3 regions of the Delftia sp. DLF01 genome follow, and region 3 is predicted to be linked to each of the others. Evidence: predicted binding sites of a transcription regulator. Region 3 holds the regulator's gene; each other region holds the start of a gene.
The links. Region 3 encodes NrdR, which represses ribonucleotide reductase genes. Its sites were predicted from a motif close to CACNANATNTNGTG; they were not measured.
Positions count from the first base shown of each region.

Region 1: the regulator NrdR is predicted to act here: its motif matches at 5,969-5,982, upstream of nrdA (class 1a ribonucleoside-diphosphate reductase subunit alpha).
Region 2: the regulator NrdR is predicted to act here: its motif matches at 5,465-5,478, upstream of IB269_RS11345 (ribonucleoside-diphosphate reductase subunit alpha).

Region 1 covers NZ_JACVAZ010000002.1:432,107-442,234, reverse strand. Annotated here, with positions in the region: gene IB269_RS10455 (SDR family oxidoreductase) at 1-420, shown strand, start outside; gene IB269_RS10450 (AraC family transcriptional regulator) at 439-1,446, opposite strand; gene IB269_RS10445 (SDR family oxidoreductase) at 1,639-2,430, shown strand; gene IB269_RS10440 (styrene monooxygenase/indole monooxygenase family protein) at 2,467-3,762, shown strand; gene IB269_RS10435 (flavin reductase family protein) at 3,777-4,304, shown strand; gene IB269_RS10430 (dienelactone hydrolase family protein) at 4,364-5,599, shown strand; gene nrdA (class 1a ribonucleoside-diphosphate reductase subunit alpha) at 6,107-8,386, shown strand; gene nrdB (class Ia ribonucleoside-diphosphate reductase subunit beta) at 8,401-9,534, shown strand; gene yfaE (class I ribonucleotide reductase maintenance protein YfaE) at 9,531-9,839, shown strand; gene IB269_RS10410 (MarR family winged helix-turn-helix transcriptional regulator) at 9,994-10,128, shown strand, end outside.
Region 2 covers NZ_JACVAZ010000002.1:631,364-641,491, forward strand. Annotated here, with positions in the region: gene IB269_RS11315 (diguanylate cyclase domain-containing protein) at 1-1, shown strand, start outside; gene IB269_RS11320 (inner membrane protein YpjD) at 85-900, shown strand; gene IB269_RS11325 (PP0621 family protein) at 897-1,157, shown strand; gene IB269_RS11330 (sensor histidine kinase) at 1,160-2,914, shown strand; gene IB269_RS11335 (sigma-54-dependent transcriptional regulator) at 2,914-4,452, shown strand; gene ampD (1,6-anhydro-N-acetylmuramyl-L-alanine amidase AmpD) at 4,439-5,074, shown strand; gene IB269_RS11345 (ribonucleoside-diphosphate reductase subunit alpha) at 5,604-8,525, shown strand; gene IB269_RS11350 (ribonucleotide-diphosphate reductase subunit beta) at 8,732-9,823, shown strand; gene IB269_RS11355 (hypothetical protein) at 10,001-10,128, shown strand, end outside.
Region 3 covers NZ_JACVAZ010000001.1:644,667-654,794, forward strand. Annotated here, with positions in the region: gene IB269_RS02860 (O-acetylhomoserine aminocarboxypropyltransferase) at 1-949, opposite strand, end outside; gene IB269_RS02865 (CBS domain-containing protein) at 1,056-1,508, shown strand; gene IB269_RS02870 (helix-turn-helix domain-containing protein) at 1,663-2,160, opposite strand; gene aroC (chorismate synthase) at 2,360-3,457, shown strand; gene nrdR (transcriptional regulator NrdR) at 3,524-3,979, opposite strand; gene glyA (serine hydroxymethyltransferase) at 4,002-5,249, opposite strand; ZMP/ZTP riboswitch at 5,284-5,459, opposite strand; gene IB269_RS02890 (lytic transglycosylase domain-containing protein) at 5,597-6,508, opposite strand; gene IB269_RS02895 (DUF748 domain-containing protein) at 7,277-10,128, shown strand, end outside.

The DNA of each region.
Region 1 (10,128 bases), on a different contig from region 3:
AACCTCAACGGCATGTTCTATTGCCTGCAGCAGGCGTTTCGCACCATGCGCGACCAGTCGCCGCGCGGAGGCCGCATCATCAACAACGGCTCCATCTCCGCGCATGCGCCGCGCCCCAATTCCAGCGCTTACACGGCCACCAAGCATGCCGTCATGGGCCTGACCAAGACCGCTGCGCTCGACGGCCGTGCCTACGACATCGCCGTGGGCCAGATCGATATCGGCAATGCCATGACCGAGCTGGCATCGCGCATGGCCAAGGGCGTGCCCCAGGCCAATGGCGAGATCGCGGTGGAGCCGCTGATCGACGCGGATGTGGTGGGCCAGTCCGTGCTCTACATGGCCAGCCTGCCGCTGGAGGCCAATGTGCTGTTCCACACGGTGATGGCCACCAAGATGCCCTTCGTGGGCCGGGGCTGAACCGGCAAAGTCAGGCCCTCAGGCCTGCACGCGGCGGCTCGCCGTCTCGGACGGGAGCTCGCCGAAGCGGCTGCGGTACTGGGCCGCGAAGTGGCCCAGGTGCAGGAAGCCGTATTTCTGCGCCACGTCGCGCACGCCGGAGCCGGCTGCGACGCCCGGGCCCTTGGCTGCCTGGAGTTCGGCGCGCACCCGGTCCAGCCGCAGCTGGCGCAGGAAATCCATGGGCCCCATGCCCGCGTGCTGGCGGAAGGCGGCCTGCAGCGTGCGCGCGCTGCAGCCGGCCTCGCGGCAGACATCGGCCAGCGACAGGGGCTGGTCGGCATGGGCCTGCATGTACTCCTGGGCCTTGCGCACGCCGCGCGGCAGCAGGCTGCGCCGGCTGTCCCCGGCCAGTGCGCGGCTGTGGCTGTGCGTGGCCGACATCAGCAGGCTGGTCAGCAGGTATTCCTCCGCATGCTGGGCCAGTGCCTGCGTGGCCTGCAGGGCGTTGCCCGCATCCAGCGTGTGCCGCAGGCAGTCGATGAAATGCACCAGCGGTGCCAGCGCCGGCTGGTCCAGCGGCACGCCCAGATCGAACACCAGGGGCCGGCCTGCGGGCGCCTGCAGCAGCGCCTCCAGCCGCGCCACCAGGGCCGGGCGGGCCATGCGCACGATCAGGTGCGGGCTGTCGTCGGCCCAGCGCATGGACAGCGGCTCGGTCGGCGAGGGCAGGGAGGCCAGGCGCGGCGTGGCATCCACCTGCTGCGCGCCGCAGCGGATCTCGGCACTGCCGCGCAGGGGAATCTGCAGCAGGAAGAAGTCCCGCAGGTAGCCGGGCTCGATGTGCACGCCGGGACCGTACTGCACATAGTTCAGGCTGACGTTGCGGGAAAGCGGCGCGCTGTGGTGGCAGGCGTCCAGCTCGGCGCGCGGGCGCAGCATGCCCAGGCCATGCGGACAGAAGACGCGCGCCACGCTTTCGCGGGCCTCGTCCATGTCGTGGCTCTCGAAAAGCCGGTAGCGCTGCAGCGGCAGCGGTGTGTGCATGGCGTGTTCCATAGGCTGGGCAGAACGTAGCAAAAACCACCCGCTCCCACAATTCGGACCATTCCCTGGGAGCCAATTTCTGCGCGCCAGGGACAGCGCCTGCGCTTGCCGGATGCCTGCGCGGCCCGGCCCCCCGTAACGTGTGCTGCACAGGCCAGCCCGGCCTGGCATCCACACGGGAGAACAAGCGTCATGTTCAAGGGACTCGAAGGCAAAAGCGCCATCGTCACCGGCGGCTCCACCCTGATAGGCGCCGGCGTGGTGCGTGCGCTGCACGCGGCCGGCGTGAAGGTGGTCATTGCCGACATCGATGCCGACAACGGCCAGGTGCTGGCCGATGCGCTGGGCGAGGGCGCGCTTTTCGTGCGCACCGACATCACCGACGACGCGCAGGTCGCCGCCTGCGTGCAGCAGGCATGCAGCCGGCACGGCGGCGTGCACATCCTGGTCAACCTGGCCTGCTCGTATGTAGACGAAGGCCTGCAGTCGCCGCGTGCCGACTGGCTGGCCTCGTTCAACGTGAACGTCGCCAGCGCCGTGGCCATGCTGCAGGCCGTGCACCCGCACATGGTGGCCGCCGGTGGCGGGGCCGTGGTGAATTTCACCAGCATCTCTTCGGAAGCGGCGCAGACGGGGCGCTGGCTCTACCCGGCCAGCAAGGCGGCCATGAAGCAGCTCACGCGCAGCATGGCCATGGACCTGGCGGCCGATGGCATCCGCGTCAACAGCGTCTGCCCGGGCTGGACCTGGTCGGCGGTGATGGACCGGCTCAGTGGCGGCGACCGCGCCAAGACCGACCGCGTGGCCGCGCCCTTTCACCTGCTGGGCCGCGTGGGCGATCCGCACGAGGTGGCGCAGGTGGTGCTGTTCCTGTGCTCGGACCATGCCAGCTTCGTGACCGGGGCCGACTACGCGGTGGACGGCGGCTACGGCGCCATGGGGCCCGAGCGCGCCGTGGCCGCCATTCCCCAATTGATGGACTAGTACGCAGTACGGACACGGAGCCGCAAGGAGACAGCCATGAAGAAAATCGCCATCGTCGGAGCCGGCCAGTCGGGCCTGCAACTGGGCCTGGGCCTGCTGGCCGCGGGCCATCAGGTCACGATACTGAGCAACCGCACGGCGCAGGACATCGCCCAGGGCCGGGTCATGTCCAGCCAGTGCATGTTCGACAGCGCGCTGCAGATAGAGCGCGGCCTGGGCCTGGACCACTGGTCGCGCGAATGCCCGGTGGTCGAGGGCATCGGCCTGTGCGTGCCACAGCCGGCGCAGCACGGCGGGAAATCGGTCGACAAGGCCATCGACTGGGCGGCGCGTCTGAACGCGGGCGCGCAGTCCGTGGACCAGCGCCTGAAGATCCCCGCATGGATGGACGACTTCCGCCGCCAGGGCGGCGAGCTGGTGCTCAAGGACGCGGGCATCGCCGAGCTGGAGGAATGCACGCGCAGCCATGACCTGACCCTGGTCGCCAGCGGCAAGGGCGAGATATCGAGGCTGTTCGAGCGCGATGCCCACCGCTCGCGCTTCGACCAGCCCCAGCGCGCGCTGGCGCTGACCTATGTGACGGGCATGAGGCCGCGCGAGCCGTTCTCCGCCGTGTCCTTCAACCTGCTGCCGGGCGTGGGCGAGTATTTCGTGTTCCCGGCGCTGACGACCACGGGGCCCTGCGAGATCATGGTGTTCGAGGGCGTGCCCGGCGGCCCCATGGACTGCTGGGGCGATGTGAAGACACCGGAGCAGCACCTGGAGCGCAGCCGCTGGATCCTCGACACCTTCGTGCCCTGGGAGGCCGAGCGCTGCCGCGACATTGCGCTGACCGATGACAACGGCATCCTCGCGGGCCGCTTCGCCCCCACGGTACGCAAGCCCGTGGCCACGCTGCCGTCGGGGCGCAAGGTGCTGGGCATGGGCGACGTGGTGGTGCTCAACGACCCCATCACGGGCCAGGGCTCCAACAACGCGGCCAAGTGCGCCGACACCTATCTGCGCAGCATCCTGGCGCGCGGCAATGGTGACGGAAATCGTGACGGAAATGGCGCATTCGACGCCGCCTGGATGCAGCAGACCTTCGACCGCTACTGGTTCGGCTATGCGCAATGGGTCACGCAGTGGACCAACATGCTGCTGGCGCCACCGCCACCCCATGTGCTCAAGCTGCTGGCCAGCGCGGGCACGCTGGCACCGCTGGCCAGCGCCTTTGCCAACGGCTTCGACGATCCGCGCACCTTCTTCCCCTGGTTCGCGGACGCGGGCGAGGCGGACCACTACATCGACAGCTGCGCGGCCATCGCCGCCATGGCAGCCGTCCCCGCCTAGCCGCAGAGGCCGCCATGAGCACATGCGACACCCCGGCCGCCGCCCCGGCCTGCTCCTTCGATCCGCGCGAGCTGCGCAAGGCCTTCGGCCAGTTCACCACGGGCGTGACCGTCATCACCACGCGCGCGCCGGACGGGCGGCGCGTGGGCATGACGGCCAACTCGTTCTCCTCGGTCTCGCTGGACCCGCCGCTGGTGCTGTGGAGCCTGGCGCGCCAGGCGCCCAGCGTCTGCGATTTCCAGGGCGCCAGCCACTTCGCCATCCACGTGCTGGCTGCGGGCCAGCACCTTCTGTCGCGGCGCTTTTCCACGCCGCAGCAAGACAAGTTCGTCGGCCTGGACTGCGCGGAAGGCCCGGCCGGCGTGCCCCTGATCGATGGCGTGCTGGCCCGCTTCGTCTGCCGCAACGTCCGGCAATACGATGGCGGCGACCACCTCATCTTCATCGGCCAGGTCGAGCGCTGCGAACGCTTCGACGGCGAGCCCCTGGCCTTTCACGCGGGCTACTATCAGGTGACGGTGCGGCACCCCGAATGCGTATGACGGGTCATGAAAAAAGCGGCACCGCAGCTTTCCCCACCCTTTGAAACGGAGACAACCCCATGCAGCAGAAAGAACCCCCGGCCAGCCGCCATGTGCGCATCAACGCGCTGGACGGCAGCGGCAGCTTCAACGCCTACCTGGCCGTGCCGGCCTCGGGCAGCGGCCCCGGCCTGGTGCTGGCGCAGGAGATCTTCGGCGTCAACGCCACCATGCGCGAGGTGGCCGACTACTACGCCGAAGAAGGTTACGTGGTGCTGGTGCCCGACCTGTTCTGGCGCCAGCAGCCCGATGTGGAGCTGGGCTACACGCCGGCGGACTGGGAGCGCGCTTTCGGTTTCTACAAGGGATTCGACGAGGCCCTGGGCGTGCAGGACATCCAGGCCTGCCTGAACGCCTTGCGCCAGCGCCCCGAGGTCACGGACGGCAAGGCCGGCGTGCTGGGCTTTTGCCTGGGCGGCAAGCTGGCCTACCTGGCCGCCTGCCGCACCGATGCCGATGCGGTGGTCGGCTACTACGGCGTGGGCATCGAGGCGGCGCTGGACGAGGCCGAGCGCATCCGCTGCCCGCTCACCCTGCATGTGGCCGAGCTCGACGCCTTCTGCCCGCCCGAGGCGCGCCAGCGCATCGTCCAGGCGCTGGGCGGGCGTCCCGGCGTGGCCGTGCATGTCTATCCGGGCGTGGACCATGCCTTTGCGCGCAAGGGCGGCGACCATTTCCACCGCGCCTCGGCCCTGATGGCGCACGAACGCAGCATTGCCACGCTCAAGTCCGCCATCGGCCCGCATTTCGACCTGGCCGCGCTGTGGGACAAGCACTGCGAGTACGAGTTCGCCACGCGCAACGTGGACGACACCATGGCCACCATGGTGGCCGAGCCCTATGTTAACCACATCCCCACCATGACCGGCGGCGTGGGCTTCAGCAACCTGCACGCGTTCTATACGAACCACTTCGTCAACAGCAATCCGCCCGACACGTCGCTGACGCCGATTTCACGCACGGTGGGGGCCTCGCAGGTGGTGGACGAGATGCTGTTCTGCTTCACGCACACCACCGAGATCCCGTGGATGTTGCCCGGCGTGCGTCCCACGGGGCGGCGCGTGGAGATCCCGCTGCTGGCCGTGGTCAAGTTCCGGGGCGACAAGCTCTACCACGAGCACATCTACTGGGACCAGGCCAGCGTGCTGGTGCAGGTGGGCCTGCTGGACCCGGCGCTGCTGCCCGTGGCGGGCGTGGAGACGGCCCGCAAGCTGCTGGATGAGACACTGCCATCGAATACGCTGCTCGCCCGTTGATTTCTCCGTGAATGTGTGAAAAGGTATTTTTGCACTGCTAATGGGGAGTAGATGATTAATAAAAAAAAGGCCACCTTGGTGGCCTTTTTTTGTTATCTATTGGTTGTTTTTTCAGATGTCAAGAATTCACAGAAATGCAGGCTATTGACAGTAGTTTTTTTGAAACCCATCTACCAAGGATTTTGTCTTCAATTCTCTGATATTGAGTGGTAGTCCGATGTCAAGCAAAACCATGGGTTGTGTGATGATTTGCAGTTTTCTGACATGTTGCTGGTATTTTGCCCGGGTTAAATGGATCTTGATGAGGGCGCTTGATAGAGCTTGGGTTGTTCGATGAACACTACCTATGGTGTTTGATGTCTTGAAAAACACTACATGTAGTGTTTGGTGCTAGGATTCGGGCAGTTCGGCAAAGGGTCCGCAGATCGGGCGGTGGCTAGGCCAAGCCGCCCTTGAGCCCCTGCGTACCGTGTCGTATGGCGCACCTGCATCCATGGAAAATCCAGAATGAAGAATCCTCAGACGATCACTGTCACCAAGCGTGATGGCCGTATCGAAAACATTGATCTTGAAAAAATCCAGAGAGTCGTGGGATGGGCCGCTGAAGGCCTCTCGAACGTATCTGCTTTGCAGGTCGAACTGCAGACGAAAATCCAGCTCTACAACGGCATCCGTACTGCGGAAATCCATGAGACCATTATCAAGTCGGCTGCAGACTTGATTTCCGAGGAAGCACCTGATTACCAATTTCTCGCAGCGCGCCTGGCCATCTTCCATTTGCGCAAGATGGCTTTTGGCCAATTCGACCCGCCACACTTGCATGCCCATGTACAGCGTCTGACAGCACTGGGAAAGTACGACAGGAATTTGCTGGCGGACTACAGCCGTGCCGAGTTCGACGCGCTGGATGCTCGGATCGAGCACGGGCGTGATCTGGATTTCTCCTATGCCGCCGTCAAGCAGCTCGAAGGCAAGTACCTGCTGCAAAACCGTGTGAGCCGGCACATCTACGAAAGCCCCCAATTCCTTTACATGCTGGTGTCGATGTGCCTGTTCGCCCGCTATCCATCGACCACCAGGCTAGGCTATGTCACGCGGTTCTACGATGCGGTGTCGCGTTTCAAGATATCTCTGCCCACGCCCATCATGGCGGGCGTGCGCACGCCCATGCGCCAGTTCAGCTCCTGTGTACTGATCGAATGCGATGACAGCCTGGACAGCGTCAACGCCACGAACAGCGCCATCGTCAAGTACGTGTCCCAGCGTGCGGGCATAGGCATCAACGCGGGACGCATGCGTGCTCTGGGTAGCGAGATACGGGGCGGCGAGGCGCAGCATACGGGCTGCTTGCCGTTTTTCAAGATGTTCCAGGCTGCGGTGAAGTCCTGCTCGCAGGGTGGCGTGCGCGGGGGCTCCGCCACCTTGTTCTATCCGCTGTGGCACCTGGAAGTCGAGTCGCTGCTGGTGCTCAAGAACAACCGCGGCGTCGAGGACAACCGCGTCCGCCATCTCGACTACGGCGTGCAGATCAACCGGCTGCTCTACCAGCGCTTGGTCAAGGGCCGGCAGATCACGCTGTTCTCGCCGCATGACGTGCCCGGCCTGTACGACGCCTTCTTTGCCGACCAGGATGAATTCGAGCGCCTTTACCTGCGCTACGAGCAGGATCCGGCCATCCGCAAGCGCAGCCTGCCCGCCGTCGATCTGTTCTCGCTGATGATGCAGGAACGCGCGAGCACGGGACGCATCTATATCCAGAACGTGGACCACTGCAATACGCACAGCCCCTTCGACCCGTCCAAGGCACCGGTACGCCAGTCCAACCTGTGCATGGAAATCGCGCTGCCCACCACACCGCTGCAGGATCTTCACGATCCCCAGGGCGAAATCGCACTGTGTACGCTGTCGGCCTTCAATCTTGGCGCCATCGATTCGCTCGACGAATTGGCGGACCTCTCCCACCTGGTCGTACGCGCGCTCGATGCGCTGCTCGACTACCAGGACTACCCAGTGGCCGCGGCCCGCAGTGCCACGGAAAAGCGCCGTGCGCTGGGCGTTGGCGTGATCAACTATGCCTACTATCTGGCGAAGAACGGCACACGCTATTCGGACCCTGCGGCATTGGCCCTGACCCACCGGACGTTCGAAGCCATCCAGTACCACCTGCTCAAGGCGTCGGTGCAACTCGCGCGCGAGCAGGGACCCTGCCAGGCCTTTGGCGACACCACCTATGCAGCCGGCCTGCTGCCCATCGATACCTACAAGCAGGACATCGACGGCATTTGCAGCGAGCCCCTGCACCTGGACTGGGAGGCACTGCGCGCCGAGATCGGCGCTCACGGATTGCGCAACTCCACGCTGACGGCTCTCATGCCTTCGGAGACCTCGAGCCAGATCGCCAATGCGACCAACGGCATCGAGCCACCGCGCGGGCTGGTGTCCATCAAGCAATCCAAGGATGGCGTGCTGCGCCAGGTCGTGCCCGAACTGGGAAGACTGCGCGACCGCTACGAACTGCTGTGGCAGCTGCCTGGCAACGACGGCTATCTTCGACTGGTGGGGGTGATGCAGAAGTTCGTGGATCAGGCGATTTCGGCCAACACCAACTACGACCCCCAGCGCTTTGAAGGCGGGCGGGTGCCCATGACACAGCTGCTCAAGGACCTGCTGCAGGCCTTCAAGTACGGCGTCAAGACGCTTTACTACCACAACACCCGCGATGGCGCGGATGACGCACAGGCCCAGGTCGGGGACGACGGCTGCGCAGGCGGCGCCTGCAGGATCTGAGGAAGGCGCCGCACATGAGCTACAGCATATTTTCCAAGGCCGGCAACGATCAGCTTAAGGAACCCATGTTCCTTGGTCAGCCCGTCAACGTGGCCCGCTATGACCAGCAGAAGTACCCCATCTTCGAGAAGCTGATCGAAAAGCAGCTGTCATTCTTCTGGCGGCCCGAGGAGGTGGATATTTCGCAGGACCGTATCGATTTCCAGAACCTGCCGGAGCATGAAAAGCACATCTTCATCAGCAACCTTAAGTACCAGACCCTGTTGGACTCCATCCAGGGCCGCAGTCCCAATGTGGCTTTGCTGCCACTGGTGTCGCTGCCCGAACTGGAGACCTGGATAGAGACCTGGGCGTTTTCCGAGACCATCCACTCGCGCTCCTACACCCACATCATCCGCAACATCGTCAACGACCCCGGTGACATCTTCGACGACATCGTGCGCAACGAGGATATCCAGTTGAGGGCCAGCGACATCGCGTCCTACTACGACGATCTCATCCACGACGGCATGCTGTATGCGCAACTGGGGGAGGGCGAGCATCGGGTCAATGGCGGCACGCGAAGCATCAGCGCCTACGAACTCAAGAGGAAGCTGTACCTGTGCCTCATGAACGTCAACATTCTCGAGGCCATCCGTTTTTACGTGAGCTTTGCATGCTCGTTCGCGTTTGCCGAGCGCAAGCTCATGGAAGGCAATGCCAAGATCATCCGCCTCATCGCGCGGGACGAGGCCCTGCATCTGACGGGTACCCAGCACCTGCTCAACATCATGCGCTCGGGCCAGGACGATCCCGAATTTGCCCAGGTGGCGAAGGAGGCTCAAGCGCAGTGCACCGACATGTTCAGGCAGGCTGCGCTGCAAGAAAAGCAATGGGCCCAATACCTGTTCCGTGATGGCTCCATGATCGGCCTGAACGCCGACATCCTGGGGCAGTACGTGGAGTACATGACCAACTTGCGCATGGCGGCCGTGGGACTGCAGCCCGCGTTCGAGCGCATCAGGCACAACCCGCTGCCATGGATCAATACCTGGCTGGCTTCCGACACGGTGCAGGTGGCTCCTCAAGAGGTCGAGCTCAGCTCCTATCTGGTGGGCCAGATCAATGCCGAGGTCTCGGCGGCCGAGTTGCTGGAGATCGAACTGTGAGCCTGGTCACTACCAGCGAGTCCAGCTTTCGCCTGAACGAAGGCGAGACCTTGCTGCAGGGGCTGGAGCGGACCGGACACGATGTCCAGTACCAGTGCCGCAGCGGCTATTGCGGCGCCTGCCGCCTTCCCCTGCAGGCCGGCTGTGTCGTCTACCGGCAGGCGCCGCTCGCTTTCGTGGGGCAGGGCGAGATACTGCCATGCTGCTGCGTGGCAGCCGGACCGGTCTCCATCGAATGCCGGCTGCGGCAGCCTCCCTGTTCCAACGGGCCTTGCCTGCAGCAAGTGATCTGCATTCACGACTGACACCTTGCGAGCAGGGGCGGGACAGTGCCGGACGCGCAGGGCGACAGGTACCTTCCGGCGGGAGAGTGGCTCAGGGTTTTCATCATTGTTGATATGTCAACAATGAAAACACAATCCGCCCATCTCCCCACGCCGTGTCGCAGCCTCCCGCACCATGCCAAAAAATGCACCACCTCCTCTGTGCTCCGATACCGCAGGCCCTGTTCATGGTGGTGCGCAGCATGGTGGTGCTCCGGTCTGCCCCCAGACGCTGGCGCTGGAGGACTTCATCACCTTCCGCCTGGGCGCG
Region 2 (10,128 bases), on a different contig from region 3:
AAAATGCGCCCCGAACCACGGCATGGCACCCGGATTCTGAGCCTGCACAACCGGCGGCGGGAAAGCCACAGCTATCATTGAAAGATGCTCTCCGTCCCCCTGATTTCCGCCAACGTATCGCCCCTGGGCTGGATGCTGGCGCTTGCCGCAGCCGTGGCCTATGCCGTGCCAGCCGCCGGCGCCCGACGCATCAGCCAGGCCGGCGCCCGCATTGCCCTGCGCCTGGCCTGGGTGCTCCACGCCCTGGCCCTGGCCTGGGGCCTGCTCGGGGAGCAGCCTCATTTCGGCTTTGCACCGGCCCTGTCCATGACGGCCTGGCTGGTGCTCACCGTCTATGGCGTCGAGCAGCAGCTGTTCCCCAAGATGCGCGCGCAGCTGGCGCTGTCCGCGCTGGGCACGGCCGCCGTGCTCATGGCCGCGCTGTTTCCGGGAACGCCCCTGCATGTCAACGCCTCGCCCTGGCTGCCGCTGCACCTGGCACTGGGCATTGCCTCCTACGGACTGTTCGCGGCCGCCGTGGTCCACGCCTCGCTGATGACACGCGCCGAGCAGCACATGCGGCTGGGCGGCGGTGGCCATGACAGCGGCCTGCCGCTTCTCACTCTGGAGCGCCTGACCTTCCGCTTCGTGTCCGCAGGCTTTGTGCTGCTCACGGCCACGCTGGCCGCAGGCTGGCTGTTCGGCGAGCAGCTCTACGGCAAGGCCTGGGTCTGGAACCACAAGTCTGTGTTCTCGCTGCTGTCGTGGCTGACCTTTGCCGTGCTGCTGATCGGCCGTGCGCGCTTTGGCTGGCGTGGCCGCAGCGCCGTGCGCATGCTCTATGCAGGCGCCCTGCTGCTGCTGCTGGCCTATGCGGGATCGCGCTTCGTCATGGAAGTGCTGCTGGAGCGCACCACATGAAGTACCTGCTGGTCCTGATCGTCATCATCATTGCCGTCGGCGTCTGGCGCAGCCAGCGCCGTGCCGAGGCCCGCGAGCGGCGCCAGGCCGCTGCGCCGCGCAACCCGGCCAACCCGGCCAATGCGCCGCTGGCGGCTCCACAGGACATGGTCGAGTGCGCGCACTGCGGCCTGCACCTGCCGCGCAGCGAGGCCATCGAGGCGGCCGGCCGCAGCTACTGCAGCGCAGAGCACCGCACCCTGGCGCAACGGCGCTGAGCATGCAGGACGCTACCCCCCCCCAGCCACCCACCATCGACGAGGCTGCGGCGCAGTCGCCGCACGACGCCAACGCCCCCTTTGTCCGGCTATGGCAGGGCTTCCTGACCGGCCGCGTGCTCATCGCCACTGCGCTTTTGCTGCTGCAGCTGGCGCTGCTCAGCGTGCAGCCGGGCGGCAATTCCCTGGTCTGGCTGGTCTGCCTGGGTTACCTGGGGCTGACGCTGCTGCTGCGGCTGACGGCACGCGCCCAGCCGCCGTCGCCCCGCGCCGGCGTGCACTGGCTGCCCGTGATCGGCGTGGACATCGCAGTCATCTGCCTGCTGCAGATGCTGCAGACCGGACCGCTGAACTACTCGGCCCTGCTGGCCATTCCCATCCTGATCTCGGCCGTGCTGGGCAATCTGACGCTGGCCCTGGCCACCACGGCCAGCGTCACGCTGCTGACCCTGGGCTGGGTGGCATGGCAGGACGTGGCTGGCCGCATAGAAAGCACCCAGGCCTACTACCAGGCCAGCTTTGCCTGCGCAGGCTATTTCGCGGTGGCCTATCTGACGCACGAGCTGGCACGCCGCGTGCGGCGCGAGCGCCACCTGGCCCAGCACAGCAGCCGCAAGGCCCAGACGCAGGAACAGGTCAATGCCCTGGTGATCCGCCACCTGGGCGAAGGCGTGCTGGTGGTCGATCCCCAGTTCCGCGTGCAGCAGGCCAACCCGGCCGCGCTGCACCTGCTGGGGCTGGCCGACGCGCATGCCCTGCCCTTCGCCCTCAAGGAGCATTCCGGCTGGCAGCGGCTGCAGGACGCCGTGGCCCAGAGCTTTGCCCAGAACCTGCCCATCTCGGCCGCCATCCATCTGCAGTCCATCGGCCAGGAAGGCATGACGGGCCTGCATCTGCGCACCTGGCTGACCGAGGTCGCCACCCCATCCGACGCGGCCGAGCCCGCGCTGCTGCAGCAGCTGTGCGTGGTCTTTCTGCACGACCTGCGCGAAATGGAGGCGCGGCTGCGCACGGAGAAGCTGGCCTCCATGGGCCGCATGTCCGCCGCCGTGGCCCACGAGATCCGCAATCCGCTGGCCGCCATCACCCAGGCCAATGCCCTGCTGGCCGAGGATCTGGCGCAGGACCCGGCCCAGCAGCAGCTGTGCCGCATCGTGGGCCAGAATGCCGAGCGCCTGGCACGCATCGTCGAGGACGTACTCAACATTGCCCGGGCCCAGCAGCACATTGGCGAGGCGCATGCCGGTCTGCTGGCCCTGGACCAGCACGTGGCCCAGGTTTGCCAGGAATGGCAGGCCCAGGGCCAGCCCGCGCACAGCATCCAGCTCCTGCTGGACGCCAGGGACAAGACCGTGGTGTTCGATGGCGAGCATCTGCGCCGCATCCTGGTGAACCTGCTGGACAACGCCCGGCGCTACCGCAGCAACGCCCACGAGCCACACACGCTGCAGGTGCTGACCGGCGCGCCGGCCGGCGGCCAGATCTGGCTACAGGTCTGGAGCGACGGCGCCGCGCTGGAGCCCACGGTGCAACGCCATCTGTTCGAGCCCTTCTTCTCTTCGGAAAGCCGCTCCAGCGGCCTGGGCCTGTATATCTGCCGCGAGCTGTGCCAGCGCTACGATGCCAGCATCAGCTACCAGCGGCTGTCGCGGCCCACGCCGCACGGCCCTGTCGAGGGCAATGCCTTCAGCATCGTGTTCCGTGCCGGCCCGGCCTCGGCCCTGCCGGCCTCCCTGTTTGATCAGATTGTGGTGTGATGCCTTTGAACTCCCTGCCCACTGCCGCATCGATCCTTGTCGTGGACGACGAGCCGGATCTGCGCACCCTCTATGAACTGACCCTTCTGCGCGAAGGCTACCGCGTGGAAACCGCCGCCAGCGTGGGCGAGGCGCGCGAGCAACTGCAGACCCAGCGCTTCGACGTGGTCATCACCGACATGCGCCTGCCCGACGGCATGGGCATGGAGCTGCTGCAGGACCTGCGCAGCCAGCAGCGGCGCGAGCGCTGCGTGGTCATGACGGCCTACGGCTCCGCCGAGAACGCCGTCGAGGCCCTGCGCTCAGGCGCCTTCGACTACCTGACCAAGCCCGTGGACCTCAAGCAGTTCCGTCTGGTCGTGGCCTCGGCCGCCCAGGGCGTGGGCGGTGTGCCGGCCCCGGGGGTGATGCCGGCGCGCAACCCTTCGGCCGCTCCCGCCGCCAGCCCGGTCCTCAACGGCAGCGGCGCACTGGACGCCATGGTGGGCGACTCCCCCGCCATGCAGGCCGTCAAGCAGCGCATTGCCAAGGTGGCGCGCGGCATGGCGCCGGTGCTGGTGCATGGCGAGTCGGGCACGGGCAAGGAGCTGGTGGCCCGCGCGCTGCATGCCTGCAGCCAGCGCGCCCATGGCCCCATGGTGGCCGTGAACTGCGGCGCCATTCCCGAAAACCTGCTGGAGGCCGAGTTCTTCGGCGCGCGCAAGGGCTCCTATACCGGCGCCACCCAGGACCGCGACGGCTACTTCCAGGCTGCGCGCGGCGGCACCTTGTTTCTGGACGAGATCGGCGACCTGCCCCTGGCCATGCAGGCCAAGCTGCTGCGCGCCATCCAGGAGCGCCGCGTGCGCGCCCTGGGCTCCGCACAGGAGGAAGCGGCCGATGTGCGCATCGTCAGCGCCACCCACCGCGACCTGGCTGCCGATGTGCAGCAGGGGCGCTTCCGGCAGGACCTGTACTACCGCCTCAATGTCATCGAGGTGCTGCTGCCCCCGCTGCGCGAGCGCCGCGAAGACCTGCCTGCCCTGTGCCGCGCCCTGCTGGCACGGCTGTCGCAGGAATCCGGCCTGCCCATGCCCGAGATCGACGAGCGCTCGGTGCAGCAGATCGCCCGCCTGCCCCTGCCCGGCAATGTGCGTGAACTGGAGAACCTGCTGCACCGCGCCATCACGCTGGGCGAGGACGGGCCGCTGCGCATAGATCCCGAGATGCAGCTGCCCTGCGGCACACCGCCCGCACCGCCTGCATCCGCCTCGCCCTCTCCTTCGCTCTCGCCTTCGCGCCCCCTGCCGCCAAGCGGCCCGCTATCGCCAGAGCCAGCCGATGCCGACCTGCCCCGTGACCTGCAGGCCTGGCTGGACGAGCGCGAGCGCGGCATCCTGGTGCAGGCGCTGCAGGAAAACGGCTTCAACCGCACGGCCACGGCCGCGCGCCTGGGCCTGAGCCTGCGCCAGATCCGCTACCGCATCGACCGGCTGAACATCGCCCTGCCCGGCGATGCCAGCGCCGAGGCGGACGGAGGCGGCCATGGCGAGTCCTGATCCGCAGGCGCAAGCCACCCCGGCCCCGGCCTGGACCTGGCAAGGCGGCTGGCTGCAGCAGGCCCGCCACCTGCCCTCGCCCAACTTTGGCGAGCGCCCGGCCCAGGCGCTGGTCGATCTGGTCGTCGTGCACTCCATCAGCCTGCCCCCCGGCGAGTACGGCACGGGTGCGGTCCAGCAACTGTTCACCAACCAGCTCGACTGGGACGCCCATCCTTACTACCAGGGCATACGCGGCCTGGAGGTGTCGGCGCATTTCTTCATCACGCGCCAGGGCGAGGTCTGGCAGTTTGTGGACTGCGATGCGCGCGCCTGGCATGCAGGCGCTTCCTGCTGGCGGGGCCGCGACCGCTGCAACGACGACTCCATCGGCATAGAGCTCGAAGGCCTGGAGGGCCTGCGGTTCGAGCCGGCCCAGTACGCGGCGCTCGATGCCCTGTGCAACGCCATCGCGGCGCGCTACCCCGTGGCCCATCTCGCAGGCCATGAGCACATCGCGCCGGGCCGCAAATGTGATCCGGGCGCAGGCTTCGACTGGCACCGGCTGCGCGGGCTGCTGGCCCATCACCCTGCCACGGCGAACTGGCAGCTGCCGCCGGGCGCGGGCCAGCCCTCCACGTAAGCGCACACCCTCATCGCAGGCACCGCCAGGTCTTGCGCAAAACCCCGCTTGTCCACAGGCAGAGGACAAAGGCTGTGTCAATCCAGAAAGCAACCGATGTGGCGCGCCAGGCGCACGCAGCGGCTGCCTGATCATTTTTTACAAATTCACGCATGTGTCGCAGCCCCACTGTCCATGGGGCTTTCAGCGGTCCGACCGGCGCAGGGCCAAGGCTGCAGCGGCTTGCGGCGGACCATCGCCCGCAAGCCACGGCGCAGCGGGCCTTTGCTGCTATTGGCTTGTAGGTTGCGCACCCGTTTGGCGCAGCGCAAACAGCGGTTTTCCGGCTGTGAGTACCCCGTGTACATGAGACGGCGATACACTACAGGTAGTGCCCAGAAGCACGCTGGACACCATATCTAGTGTTCACAAGCTGTGCACACCCTGTGAAAACGGTGTGTACATCCGACCCCGATTCCATCTCCCAGCAAGCCTGCCCCAAGTGCAGGTCCGCGTCCGTTCTATCCACAAACACCCGTTGAGGAAACTCATGCAAGAAGCACTGAATTCTTTGGCTCCCGCTGCGCACGGTGATGCTGCCAATCCTTCCTCCGCCCATCACCTGTCCGTGCAGGACGGCTACCAGATCATCCGCCGCAGCGGCGATGTGGTGCCCTTCACGCCGCAAAAGATCGCCGTCGCGCTGACCAAGGCCTTCCTGGCCGTGCGCGGTGCCCAGGGCGCGGCCTCCGCCAGCGTGCGCGAGACCGTGGACGAGCTGACCCAGGCCGTGGTTCGCGCACTGCTGCGCTCGCGTCCGGGCGGCGGCACCTTCCATATTGAAGATGTGCAGGACCAGGTCGAACTGGGCCTGATGCGCGGCGGCCACCACGACGTGGCGCGCGCCTACGTGCTGTACCGCGACCGCCGCAACCAGGAACGTGCCGAGCAAAAGAAGGCCGCCGAGGCCGCAGCGGTTGCCGCCGCCGCACCGGCGCCCGTGCTGCATGTGACCGACAACGGCCAGCGTGTGCCGCTGGACCAGGCCCGCCTGCTGGCGCTGATCGAGGCGTCCTGCCGCAACCTCAACGCCGATATCCAGGCCGCCCCCATCGTCGCCGAGACGCTGCGCAACCTGTACGACGGCGTGCCGATCGAAGAAGTCTTCAAGGCCTCCATCCTGGCCGCTCGCACGCTGATCGAGAAAGACCCCGACTACACCTACGTCACCGCCCGCCTGCTGCTGCACACGATCGTGCGCGAGGTCATGGGCCGTGACGTGCACCCGGCCGACATCCAGGCGGCCTACGCAGAGTACTTCCCCGGCTTCATCCGCAAGGGCGTGGACAACGAGCTGCTCAACCCCGAGCTGCTGAACTACGACCTGCCCCGCCTGGCTGCCGCCATCAAGGCCGAGCGCGACGAGCAGTTCGACTACCTGGGCCTGCAGACCCTGTACGACCGCTACTTCCTGCACGTGCGCAAGACGCGCATCGAGCTGCCCCAGTCCTTCTTCATGCGCGTGGCCATGGGCCTGGCGCTGCAGGAAGAGGACCGCAATGCACGCGCCATCGAGTTCTACGAGCTGCTGTCGTCCTTCGACTTCATGAGCAGCACGCCCACGCTGTTCAACAGCGGCACGCTGCGCTCGCAGCTGTCTTCCTGCTACCTGACCACGGTGCCCGACGATCTGGACGGCATCTATGAGTCCATCAAGGAAAACGCCCTGCTGTCCAAGTTCGCCGGCGGCCTGGGCAACGACTGGACGCGCGTGCGCGCCCTGGGTTCGCGCATCAAGGGCACGAACGGCGAGTCGCAGGGCGTGGTGCCCTTCCTCAAGGTGGTCAACGACACGGCCGTGGCCGTGAACCAGGGCGGCAAGCGCAAGGGCGCCGTCTGCACCTACCTGGAGACCTGGCACCTGGACATCGAGGAATTCCTCGAACTGCGCAAGAACACCGGCGACGACCGCCGCCGCACGCACGACATGAACACGGCGAACTGGATTCCCGACCTGTTCATGAAGCGCGTCATGGAAAAGGGCCACTGGACCCTGTTCTCGCCCTCCGATGTCGGCGACCTGCACGACCTCTTCGGCGCCGCCTTCGAGCACGCCTACAAGGCCTACGAAACCAAGGCCGACAACGGCGAACTCAAGCTGTTCAAGCGCATCCCGGCCATGGACCTGTGGCGCAAGATGCTGTCCATGCTGTTCGAGACCGGCCACCCCTGGGTCACCTTCAAGGACCCCTGCAACGTGCGCTCGCCCCAGCAGCACGCCGGCGTGGTGCACTCGTCCAACCTGTGCACCGAGATCACGCTGAACACCAGCGACACCGAGACCGCCGTCTGCAACCTGGGCTCGGTCAACCTGGCGCGCCACATCGTCGATGGCGCCATCGACCACGGCAAGCTGCGCAAGACCATCACCACGGCCATGCGCATGCTGGACAACGTGATCGACATCAACTACTACGCCGTGCAGAAGGCCAAGGACTCCAACCTGCGCCACCGCCCCGTGGGCCTGGGCCTGATGGGCTTCCAGGATGCGCTCTATGAAATGCGCATCGCCTACGCCAGCGACGCGGCCGTCGAGTTCGCCGACCAGTCGATGGAAGCCATCTGCTACTACGCCTACTGGGCGTCCACCGAGCTGGCCAAGGAACGCGGCCAGTACTCCAGCTACAAGGGCTCGCTGTGGGACCAGGGCATCCTGCCGCTGGACACGCTGAACCTGCTGGAGAAGGCACGCGGCGGCTATGTGGAAGTGGACCGCTCCTCGCGCCTGGACTGGGATGCCCTGCGCGCCAAGATCGGCCAGCACGGCATGCGCAACTCCAACTGCGTGGCCATCGCGCCCACGGCGACCATCTCCAACATCGTCGGCGTCGATGCCTCCATCGAGCCCTCGTTCGGCAACCTGTCGGTCAAGTCCAACCTGTCCGGCGAGTTCACCGTCATCAACCAGTACCTGGTGCGTGACCTGAAGCGCCTGGGCCTGTGGGACGACGTGATGGTCATGGACCTCAAGCACTTCGACGGCTCGCTGCGCCCCATCGACCGCGTGCCCCAGGACGTCAAGAGCCTGTACGCCACCGCCTTCGAGGTCGAGCCCACCTGGCTGGTCGAGGCCGCTGCGCGCCGCCAGAAGTGGATCGACCAGGCCCAGAGCCTGAACATCTACATGGCCGGTGCATCGGGCAAGAAGCTGGACGACACCTACAAGCTGGCCTGGCTGCGCGGTCTGAAGACCACTTACTACCTGCGCACCACCAGCGCCACCAACATCGAGAAGTCCACGGTGCAAAGCCGCGTGCTCAACGCCGTGCCCTCGGCCGCCGCCGCACAGCCTGCCGCCGTGAACACCTCCAGCGCCCTGGAAGCCGCGGCAGCCGCCGCACGCGCCCAGGCACCGGCGACGGACATCAAGTTCTGCGCCATCGACGATCCCGGCTGCGAAGCCTGCCAGTAAGCCGCGCAGCGCGGGGCCTCGCCACGGCGCAGGCCCCGCGCCCTGCCCGCCAGCCAGCGCCATGCGCAGGATCTTCGCCATGGACCTTGGGCCTGCTCAACACGCCAGGCCACCCATGGTCCTACATTGACCGGAGCAGAAAGAGAGGACTCTTTCGCACCGAATGAACTGAACATATGCCCCAGGGCATGCCGGAGAAAATTGCAATGCTGACCTTTGACGACGACGCCACCCTCTCGAACACGCCCAGCGGCGCGGAGGCTGCGCCGAGCACCACACACAAGCGCGTGAATGCCGCCGACAAGCGCATCATCAATGCCAAGACCGACGTCAATCAGCTGGTGCCGTTCAAGTACAAGTGGGCCTGGGAAAAGTATCTGGCCACCTGCGCCAACCACTGGATGCCGCAGGAAGTGAACATGAACCGCGACATCGCCCTGTGGAAGGACCCCAACGGCCTGACCGAGGACGAGCGCCGCATCATCAAGCGCAACCTGGGCTTCTTCGTGACGGCCGATTCGCTGGCCGCCAACAACATCGTGCTGGGCACCTACCGCCACATCACGGCGCCCGAGTGCCGCCAGTTCCTGCTGCGCCAAGCCTTCGAGGAAGCCATCCACACCCACGCCTACCAGTACATCGTGGAGTCGCTGGGCCTGGATGAGGGCGAGATCTTCAACGCCTATCTCGAAGTCCCCTCCATCCGCGACAAGGACGAATTCCTGATCCCCTTCATCGAAGCGATCATGGACCCCGCCTTCAAGACCGGCACCTTCGAAACCGACCAGACCCTGCTCAAGTCGCTGATCGTTTTCGCCTGCCTGATGGAGGGCCTGTTCTTCTACGTGGGCTTCACGCAGATCCTTGCGCTGGGCCGCCAAAACAAGATGACCGGCGCCGCCGAGCAGTACCAATACATCCTGCGCGACGAGTCCATGCACTGCAACTTCGGCATCGACCTGATCAACCAGCTCAAGCTCGAAAATCCACAGCTGTGGACACCCGAATTCAAGGAAGAAATCACGGCGCTTTTCGTCAAGGCCGTCGAGCTGGAATACCGCTACGCAGAGGACACCATGCCGCGCGGCGTGCTCGGAATGAACGCATCGATGTTCAAGGGCTACCTGCGCTACATCGCCAACCGCCGCGCCACGCAGATCGGCCTTGAGGCCCTGTTCCCCAACGAGGAAAACCCGTTCCCCTGGATGAGCGAGATGATCGATTTGAAGAAGGAACGTAACTTCTTTGAGACACGCGTCATCGAGTATCAAACCGGCGGCGCACTTTCCTGGGATTAATCGCTTCTCTGCAGGCACAATGCGAACCATGACGCGCTTCACGCTTTTGCAATACCGATGGTGTTGCGGCGTGGGGCGTCTCCGTGTTCATTGCGATGCGTCACTCCACATCGCTTTGGATCGCTTCGGAGCCCCGTACCCCGAAGTGTTTTGTGCAAATCAACGAAGGAGAAGATGATGGCAACTGCGAAGAAGACGGCCTCCACCAAGGCCCCCACCGACAAGAAAACCACTGCCAAAAAGGCGGCTGCTCCCAAGGCTGAAACCGTGAAGAAAACCACGGCCACTGCCAAGGCAGCACCCGT
Region 3 (10,128 bases):
CCACCAGCGGATGGCTGGCCAGGAATTGCACCACCTTCTCGGTATTGCGGATGTGGCGCTCCATGCGCAGCGGCAGCGTCTCTATGCCCTGCAGGATCAGCCAGGCCGTGTGCGGGCTCATGCAGGCGCCGAAGTCGCGCAGGCCTTCGCGCCGCGCGCGCAGCAGGAAGGCGCCGGTGCTGCTTTCCTCGCTGAACACCATGTTGTGGAAGCCGTCGTAGGGCTCGGTCAGCTCCGGGAAGCGCCCCGACTTTTCCCAGTCGAAGCTGCCGCCATCCACCACGATGCCGCCGACCACGGTGCCGTGGCCCGACAGGAACTTGGTGGCCGAGTGGTAGACGATGTCTGCGCCATGCTCCAGCGGCTTCATCAGCCAGGGCGAGGTCAGCGTGGAGTCCACCAGCAGCGGCACGCCGGCCTCATGTGCGATGGCGCTGATGGTGGGAATGTCGAGCACATCCAGGCCCGGGTTGCCCACCGTCTCGCCGAAGAACAGCTTGGTGTTGGGGCGCACCGCGGCGCGCCAGCCGTCGATGTCGCCGGGCTTGACGAAGGTGGTTTCTATGCCGAAGCGCGCCAGCGTGTAATGCAGCAGGTTCTGCGAGCCGCCGTACAGCGCCGTGCTGGCCACGATGTGGCTGCCCGCGCCCATGAGCGTGGCCACCGACAGGTGCAGCGCCGCCTGGCCGCTGGCCACGGCGATGGCACCCACGCCGCCTTCCAGGGCCGAGACGCGCTGCTCCAGCACGGCGTTCGTGGGATTGGAGATGCGGCTGTAGACGTGCCCTGGGCGCTCCAGGTTGAACAGCGAGGCCGCATGGTCGCTGGACTCGAACACGAACGAGGTCGTGAGGTGGATGGGCGTCGCGCGCGCTCCGGTGGCGGGGTCGGGCTGTGCGCCCGCGTGCAGCGCCAGGGTGTCAAAGCCGGGGTCCGAGTAGCCGGGCATTCCTGTCTCCATGGTTGTCAAGGCAAGCGGGCATTGTGGGCTATATTTCCTGTCGGACACGGGCTTGCCGCAACCACGGCGACACAGACAAATTTGGAGATACGGCATGAAAGTAAGTGACATCCTGCGCGTCAAGGGCAACACCCTCTACACGGTGTCGCCGGACGAAAGCCTGGCCAGCGCGGTGCAGGTGATGTCGGAGCGCGATATCGGCTCCCTCGTGGTCATGGAGCATGGCGACGTGGTCGGCATGCTGACCTTCCGCGAAGTGATCCAGGGCTTCGTCAAGCACGGCGGGGTGGGCGAGACGCTGGTGCGCTCGGCCATGGACGACGCTCCCATGACCTGCACCATGGAAACCGACATGGACGAGGTGCGCCGCATGATGCTGGACCGCCACGCACGCTACATGCCGGTGATGGACAAGCGCATGCTGATGGGCGTGATCAGCCTGTACGACGTGGCCAAGGCCGTGGTGGACAGCCAGAACTTCGAGAACCGCATGCTCAAGGCCTACATCCGCGACTGGCCCGAGGGCGAGCGCCAGGGCGCGGACTGATCGTCGGGGCGATATCGACCTTTCGACCTTTCGACCGTTTCACCTTGGGCAGCAAGGCCTCCGAACGCAAAATGCGGCGGAGGCCTTTGTCTTTGCGCGCAGGGCGCAAAGCAGACAGTCGCGTGAACAGCGAATGGATGGGCTGCAGGACCTGTCAGTGCACCCGGCGGCGTTTGGGCTTGAGCAAGGCGCTGGGCGGCACGTCATAGGCCTGTCTGAAGACGCGGCTGAAGTGCGAGAAGCTGGTGAAGCCGCAAGCCAGCGCCACATCGGTCACGCGCCGCGCATTGTCTGCCCGAAGCAGCAGGTGCGCCTGGGCCAGCCGTTCGTTCCAGAGCCAGCGGCTAGGGGTCAGGCCTTCGGTGGCAAACAGCCGCGCCAGGCTGCGCAGCGACATGCCCATGTCCTGGGCCACCTGCAAGGGCTTGAGCTCGGGGTCGTCGAGCCGGGCCCGCATGTACTGCTTGGCCTGGGCAAGCCTGTTGCGGGTTCTGAAATCGCCAGGGCTGGACGATGTCAGCAGCACATTCAGCAGCGAGGGGCGAAGGTCCTGCTTCTCGTCCTTGTGCTGAAGGCCTGGCGATGCCGGTGGAGTGCTGCGCGCAGGGTCGCTGTGATCCTGGCTTTGCGTTGAGTCGTAAGAGGCCTGCATTTCACGAACCTCCCGCAGTTTGCGGCTGGTGCCTGTGTGGTGATCCGCAGGCGGTTGAAAAAGGGTGGATTGCAATTTTAACTATGAATATTTGCAATCCGATAGCTATATTTGTTATCGCCGGGCGATGGCTGCCTGCGCAATGCACCGCCGCCGCAGGCACGGCGCTTGCGGGCTACCCGGGCATAATCGTCGGCCTATGAGCGGCAACACCTTCGGCACCCTATTCACTGTCACCAACTTCGGCGAATCGCATGGCCCGGCCATAGGCTGCGTCATCGACGGCTGTCCGCCCGGCATGGCGCTGAACGAAGCGGATATCCAGCAAGAACTGGATCGCCGCCGCCCCGGCACCAGCAAGTTCGTGACCCAGCGCAACGAGCCCGATGCGGTGGAAATCCTCTCGGGCGTCTACGAAGGCCGCACCACGGGCACGCCGATCGCGCTGCTGATCCGCAATACCGACCAGCGCAGCAAGGACTACTCCAACATTGCGCAGAGCTTTCGTCCCGGCCATGCCGACTACGCCTACTTCCAGAAATACGGCATCCGTGATCCGCGCGGCGGCGGCCGTTCCTCGGCACGGCTGACGGCCCCCACGGTGGCCGCTGGTGCCGTGGCCAGGAAGTGGCTCAAGGAAAAGTTCGGCACCGAGTTCCGCGCCTGCATGACCCAGGTGGGCGAGTTGTCCCTGCCCTTCGAGAGCTGGGAGCATGTGCGCAACAACCCCTTCTTTGCGCCGGTGGCCGATGTGTCCCAATACGAGGAATACATGGATGCGCTGCGCAAGTCGGGCGACTCCTGCGGCGCGGCGCTGCGCGTGCAGGCCAGCGGCATGCCGGTGGGCCTGGGCCAGCCGCTGTATGACCGCCTGGATGCCGACGTCGCCTACGCCATGATGGGCCTGAACGCGGTCAAGGCCGTGGAGATCGGTGCCGGTTTCGACAGCGTGGTCCAGCGCGGCACCACGCACGGCGACTCGCTGAGTCCCGAAGGCTTTCGCAGCAACAACGCCGGTGGCATCGTCGGCGGCATCAGCACGGGTCAGGATCTGGAAGTGCGCATAGGCATCAAGCCCACCAGTTCCATCATCACGCCGCGCGAATCCATCGACGTGCAGGGCCAGAGCACCGAGGTCATCACCAAGGGTCGCCACGACCCCTGCGTCGGCATCCGCGCAGCGCCCATCGCCGAGGCGCTGCTGGCCCTGGTGGTGATGGACCATGCGCTGCGCCACCGCGCACAGTGCGGTGAAGTGGATTCGGGCCTGGCTCCCATCCCTGCCGCCGCACCCTGAAAGCACTGCCAGGCCACCAAAGAAAAAGCCGCCCAAGGGCGGCTTTCTTGCGTCCTGCCGGCCTGATCAGCCGGGATTGCGCACCTCATCCATGACGTTCTTGAAATCGTCCACATCCTCGAAGCTGCGGTAGACGCTGGCGTAGCGGATGTAGCCGACCTTGTCGAGCAGCTTGAGCTCGCGCATCACCATCTCGCCCAGGCGGCTGGAGAGCACTTCGCGCTCGCCCAGGTTGCGCAGCCGCTCCTCGATGCGCTCGATGGCGGCATCGATCTGCTCCGTGCTCACGGGGCGCTTGCGCAGCGCGATCTTGAACGAGCCCAGCAGCTTGGCGCGCTCGTACTCGATGCGCCGCCCGTCCTTCTTGACGATGGCGGGAAAGCTGACCTCGGGCCGCTCGTAGGTGGTGAAGCGCTTGTCGCAGCCGCCGCACTGGCGGCGGCGGCGGATGAAGCCCCCATCCTCGGCCTCACGGGTCTCCACGACCTGGGTGTCCGGATGGCTGCAGAACGGGCACTTCATGGCAGGCCTCTATGCGTGCAACTCAGGCGCCGTAGACCGGGAAGCGGGCCGTCAGCTCGGCCACCTGGGCGCGCACGCGGGCCAGGTTGGCTTCGTCGGCGGGGTTCTCCAGCACGTCGGCCAGCAGGTTGGCTGTCAGGCGGGCTTCCTCTTCCTTGAAGCCGCGCGTGGTCATGGCGGGCGTGCCCACGCGGATGCCGCTGGTCACCATCGGCTTTTCGGGATCGTTGGGGATGGAGTTCTTGTTGATCGTCATGTGGGCGGCACCCAGCGCGGCTTCGGCCGCCTTGCCGGTGATGCCCTTGGCGCGCAGGTCCACCAGCATGACGTGGCTTTCCGTGCGGCCGGAGACGATGCGCAGACCGCGTGCCGTCAGCGTTTCCGCGACAACCTTGGCGTTCTTCACGACCTGTTCCTGGTAGGTCTTGAACTCGGGCGACAGCGCTTCCTTGAAGGCCACGGCCTTGCCGGCAATGACATGCATCAGCGGGCCGCCTTGCAGGCCGGGGAAGATGGCGCTGTTGATGGCCTTCTCGTGCTCGGCCTTCATCAGGATCACGCCGCCGCGCGGGCCGCGCAGGCTCTTGTGCGTGGTGGTGGTGACCACGTCGGCGTGGGGCACGGGGTTGGGGTACACGCCTGCGGCGATCAGGCCGGCGTAGTGGGCCATGTCCACCCAGAAGATGGCGCCGACTTCCCGGGCGATCTTGGCGAAGCGCTCGAAGTCGATGGCCAGGGCGTAGGCCGATGCGCCGGCCACGATGATGCGGGGCTTGTGCTCGCGCGCCAGCGCTTCCATCTTGTCGTAGTCGATGGCTTCTTCGGCATTCAGGCCGTAGGAGACCACGTTGAACCACTTGCCCGACATGTTCAGCGGCATGCCGTGCGTCAGGTGACCGCCTTCGGCCAGGCTCATGCCCATGATGGTGTCGCCGGGCTTGGCAAAGGCCATCAGCACGGCCTGGTTGGCCTGGGAGCCGGAGTTGGGCTGCACGTTGGCGGCTTCGGCGCCGAACAGCTTCTTGATGCGGTCGATGGCGAGCTGCTCGACCACATCGACGTTCTCGCAGCCGCCGTAGTAGCGCTTGCCCGGATAGCCTTCGGCGTACTTGTTGGTGAGCTGGGAGCCCTGGGCTTCCATGACGGCAGGCGAGCAATAGTTCTCGCTGGCGATCAGCTCGATATGTTCTTGTTGACGCAGGTTCTCGGCCTGGATGGCGGCAAAGACTTCGGCGTCGACCTTCTCGACGGTATTGGTGCGTTGAAACATGGCAGTCCTGTGAACTTGAAATTCCCTTGAGGCCAAGGGCTGCCCAGGCGAACGGCGGAACACTCCAGATCCCGCGTGCGCATGGAGGCTGGGCGGTACGCTCCCCGGTGGTTCACAGAAGGTGGTCCTTCTCGGGCCTTCTGCTGGTTTCCACGTCAGCGGCAGCGGTGCGTGAAGCGGCTGCGCCTATCGCCAGTTGCGTACCCCGCTAGTGTAGCTGAGCCGGTGGCGCCGAAGACCTGGCAGGGGCGTTGCAGAAGGCGTTTGCGTGGGCCACCTGCAGTTGGATCGGGCATGAAAAAAGCTGGCCTTGGCCAGCTGTGCATTCACTATGCCGGGAAGTCAGGCTACAGCGCCGGCTCCTGGGACTGAAGGGCCACCTGCTCGGAGCGGGCAGAGGTGTTGCTCGAGCTGACCGGCACGGCTGCAGGCGCAGCCGCTGCTGCCGGGCCCGAGGCCTCGGCCACGGGGGTGGCCGGCTTGGTGGAGGCAACCTGTACAGCCTGCCGGGGCTGATCCACCTTGGCGGTCATCAAAGGCACAGCACGCAGGCCGGCGGCCATGCGCAGGCGCTGGTGCTCGGCCAGCACCTTGGCGGCGTAGCCACCATCGGTGGGCAGGTTGGCCGCGCCCACGTAGTAGCGCAGGCCTCCTTCGATGGAGCCGGCGCGCTCGATGCATTCCTTGAGCACGCGCACGCCCACGCGCAGATTGCTGACCGGGTCGAAGGCAGCATTCTGGCCACCGAAGTTCTCATACTTGTCGGTATGCACCGTGGTCATCACCTGCATCAGGCCCTGCGCGCCGACAGCGCTTTGCGCAAACGGGTTGAAGCTGGACTCGATGGCCATGATGGCCAGGATCAGCGTCGGGTCCAGGCGGTTGACCTTGCCCAGGTCATAGGCCTCGCTGACCAGTGCCGCAATCGGCTCAGGCGCCACGCGGTACTTCTTGCTGAGCCAGAAGGCCACGGCTGCCTGCTCCTTGGGCAGGTTCTTGGGGTTGGTCGCCGTCGCCCGATCGCTGGCAGCGAGTTCGACGGGAACACCCAGCTCGGCCATCTGGCGAGCGGTCAGCCAGGAGCGCAGCTGGCTCTCTCCGGCATCGCGCAGGTCAGGGCGGGCGAACAAGGTGATGGCCATGAAGGCCACAGCAAGGCCCAGCAGGGCGAAGCTGTTGTGGATGATGGCAAGAAAACCGTTGGCCACATCGATGGCGAACGTTCGCGCGGCGGCGAAAAATTTTCCTGACGCTGGCATAGCTTTTTCCTTTCTAGGGGCATCAACCCGAAACGGCCTTCGCCGAAGCGAAGGCCGGTGAGGCTGACACCCTGGATTGGGTGCTGCGGATCCGGGAGGCTGGCGCTTGGTGCGCCATTGCGTTGTAGGCCTGCGGGATCTGCTCAGTCGTGAGGCAGCAGAAACAAAAAACGCTCTATTCGAGCGCTGGCGGATTCTAGGAGTTCACCAAATACACGGTCAACACTATGAAATCAATTTTTTAGATCAATGAATAATAACAAACCATGGATGCAAACACAGTTTTGAGGTCTTGAAGAGCGGGTGGCGTGCTACCGATGTACGCCGCCTCCGCCGTTTTCAGAGTGCGTCATGAAATTGCAATGAAATGCAAAAGCACTGGTAGGCCGACCCTGCGTCCTTCTATATTGGAGGCGACTGCTCTTGCAGTCGTCTCGCCAAGGTGGAAGACAGGTAAAAGTGGTGTTCGATAGTGCGGACACCGTGGTTCAAGTCTTCTTCCGCGGCCTTCCTGGAAGCAATCTCTTGCTTCCAAGCAGCAAGGACCATCCTCTCCTTGACTGCGGAAAACGGTCGGGACTTGTGCCCGCCGTAAAGCCCGGAAGCCGGTTCACGGCTTCCGGGCTTTGTCGTTCAAGGATGGCCGCAACGTCAAGAAATGTGCCGTGGTGCGGACCCAGCCGTTGCTGCCGCCCCAATTTCTGGTGCAATGCAGCCGTTGCCCTGTCCTGTGTCCCAGGATAGGGCTGTACTAGTTACCAGAGCCCCATGCAATCTCTCTTCAAGCACCGCTGGCTGCGCAGGCTGGCCATCGCCCTTGTGGCGTTCCTTTTGCTGTGGCTGCTGCTGTGGGCGCTGGTGCCCGTTGTGGCCAAGAGTCAACTGGAAAAGCAGGCATCGGCCAAGCTGGGCCGTCAGGTCCGTGTGGGTGCAGTGGAGTTCCGGCCCTGGTCGCTGGAGCTGACCCTGCGGGACCTGAGCATTGCCAGGAGCCAGGCGGAAGGCGCGGCGCCGGAGTCCGTGCCGTCTGCATCTTCGTCCCCCCAGCTTCAGATCGACCGCATCTATGTCAATGCCAGTATCCAGTCGCTGTTTCGGCTGGCGCCGGTGCTGGATGCCATCGAGGTCGATGCGCCGGTGCTGCGCCTGACCCAGCAGAGCCTGGGGCATTTCGATGTGGACGATGTGCTGGCCAGGCTGGCCGAACCCGGCGACACGCCGCCCTCCAGGCCCGTGGGCTTTGCGTTGTACAACATTGCGCTGCGCGACGGCCGCGTGGAATTGCAGGACGAGGTCCAGCAGCGCCAGCACATGCTCGAGCAGTTGCAGCTGCGCCTGCCCTTCATCAGCAACCTGGAGTCCAAGCGCGAGATCAAGGTGCTCCCGCACCTGTCCTTTGCGCTCAACGGCAGCCGGTTTGAATCCAGCGCCCAGAGCACGCCCTTCACCGAGCAGCGCCAGACCGCTGTCGATCTGAGCTGGCAGGGCGTGGACCTGACGCCTTATTTGGGCTATGTGCCCGTCACCGCTCCTGTCAAGCCGCGTTCCGGCGTGCTGGATGCCAACCTGCACATCTCCTTTGAGCAGGCCGAGCAGGCCGTGGTCCGCATCACCGGGGAGGTCAGCCTGTCCGGCGCCGAGCTGCACGACCGCGACGGCGCCCCCCTGCTGCGCTTCGAGCGCCTGGCCGCCGTGCTCAAGAACGTGCAGCCGCTGCAGTCGGTTGCGGAGCTGGAGTCCGTGCAGTGGAGCGCTCCCGAGATTTTTGCGGCCCGCGATGCGCAAGGCCGCATCAATTGGACGGCGATGGGGGGTGCTTCCTCCCCGGATGCCAGGCCGGCAGCGGAAAAGCCGGCCCCCGACGCGCCCCAGCCGTGGAAGGTCAGCCTGGACAGGCTGTCCGTTGCCAATGCCACGGTGCACTGGCGCGATGCCGCTCCCGACGCTGGAAAGTCGGGCGCTGCGCTGCAGGCGCGCGAGCTGTCGTTGCAGGTGCGCGATATCCGCTGGCCCCTGGAGCAACCGCTGCAGCTTGCTGCCAGCATGCAGGTGCAGCCCGAATCGGCGGGGGAGGGGGCGAAACCTGCCGAGTTGCAGCTGCGCGGCGCCTTGACCGACAAGCAGGGCCAACTGGCCATCTCCGCGCGGCAATTGCCGCTGCAACTGGCAGCACCGTACCTGTCTGCCCATCTCAAACCCGAGCTGACGGGTCTGTTGAGCACCGATGCAGGCCTGGGCTGGAACGGTTCCGCCATGGTGGTTCAGGTGGCCGGGCTGGGCGTGGAGCAGTTGAGCCTCAAGGACAAGGCCGCGCCCGTCGATATCGCGCACCTGCAGCTGGAGCAGGTGCAGGTCAATCTGGCCAGCCAGCAGGTCTCCGTTGGCCGCCTGGCACTGCAAAAGCCGCAGCTGGCCGTGTTGCGCGATGCCCAGGGCCGGTGGATGTACGAGCAATGGCTGCCGCCCGCCTCAGCGCCGTCCGCATCCCAGGACGCCGGCAAGGACAAGTCCCGGCCCTGGGGCCTGAAGCTGCAGGCGGTGGAGGTCGATGGCGGCGCCATTGCGTTGCGTGACGAAGCGCCCGTGCGCAACGCGGATTCGGCGCGCACCGTGTCGCTGGATCTGGGTTCACTGCGCCTTCGCATGGGCGCCATCGAGCCGCTGGCCGCAAAATCCGCGCCCACGCCGCTGGAGCTGTCCGCCCAGGTCGGCTCGGGCCGGCGTGTCCAGGCGGGCTCGCTGAGCCTGCGGGGGGACCTGGGGCTGGCGCCGCTGTCGCTTCAGGGCAAGTTGCAGGCGCGCAGCCTGCCGCTGCATGCGCTGGAGCCCTACTTTGCCGACATGCTCAATGTGGAGTTGGTGCGTGCCGACGGCAATTTCCTCGGACAACTGCGCTTTGTCAGCCAACCGGCCGGCCCCGAGCTGGCGGTGCAGGGGGATGTCGAACTCGTGGATCTGCGCATGCGCTCCGCGCTGGCCTCTCCCGTGCAAGCGGCGGGCGAGGCCGCAGGGCAGGGCGCGCCACGCACCGCGGCAGGCGCCGTGGCTGCCGTGCTCAGCGAGTCCACGGCCGACCGGGCCAATGCCCAGTCGGTTGCCTTGGGACTCGGCCTGCGCGATGAACTCGTGGCCTGGAAGACGCTGGCCGTGCGCGGCCTGGATCTGCAGATGCAGCCCGCCCAGCCCCTGCGCCTGAGCGTGCGCGAGACGGCGCTCAGCGACTTCTTTGCGCGCGTCATCGTGCAGCGCAACGGGCGCATCAACCTGCAGGACATCGTCAAATCGGCGAAGTCCCAGCAGTCCCTGGAGCAGAACGCCGCGCCGGCTGCGGATGGCACGGCGGCTTCCGCCGAACCGGCGCCGCCGCAGGCTGCCTCCGGGCCTGCGCCCGTCATCAAGATCGGGCCGATTGTGCTGACGGGCGGCAGGGTCCAGTTCTCCGACTACTTCATCCAGCCCAACTACTCGGCCGACCTCAGCGAGCTGGCGGGCCGCCTGAGCGCCTTCTCATCCGAGCAGCCTGCCAGCCAGCAGGCGCCGCAACTGGCGGATGTGGAACTGCGCGGCCGCGCCCAGGGCACGGCTTCGCTGGAGATCACCGGCCAGGTCAATCCGCTGGC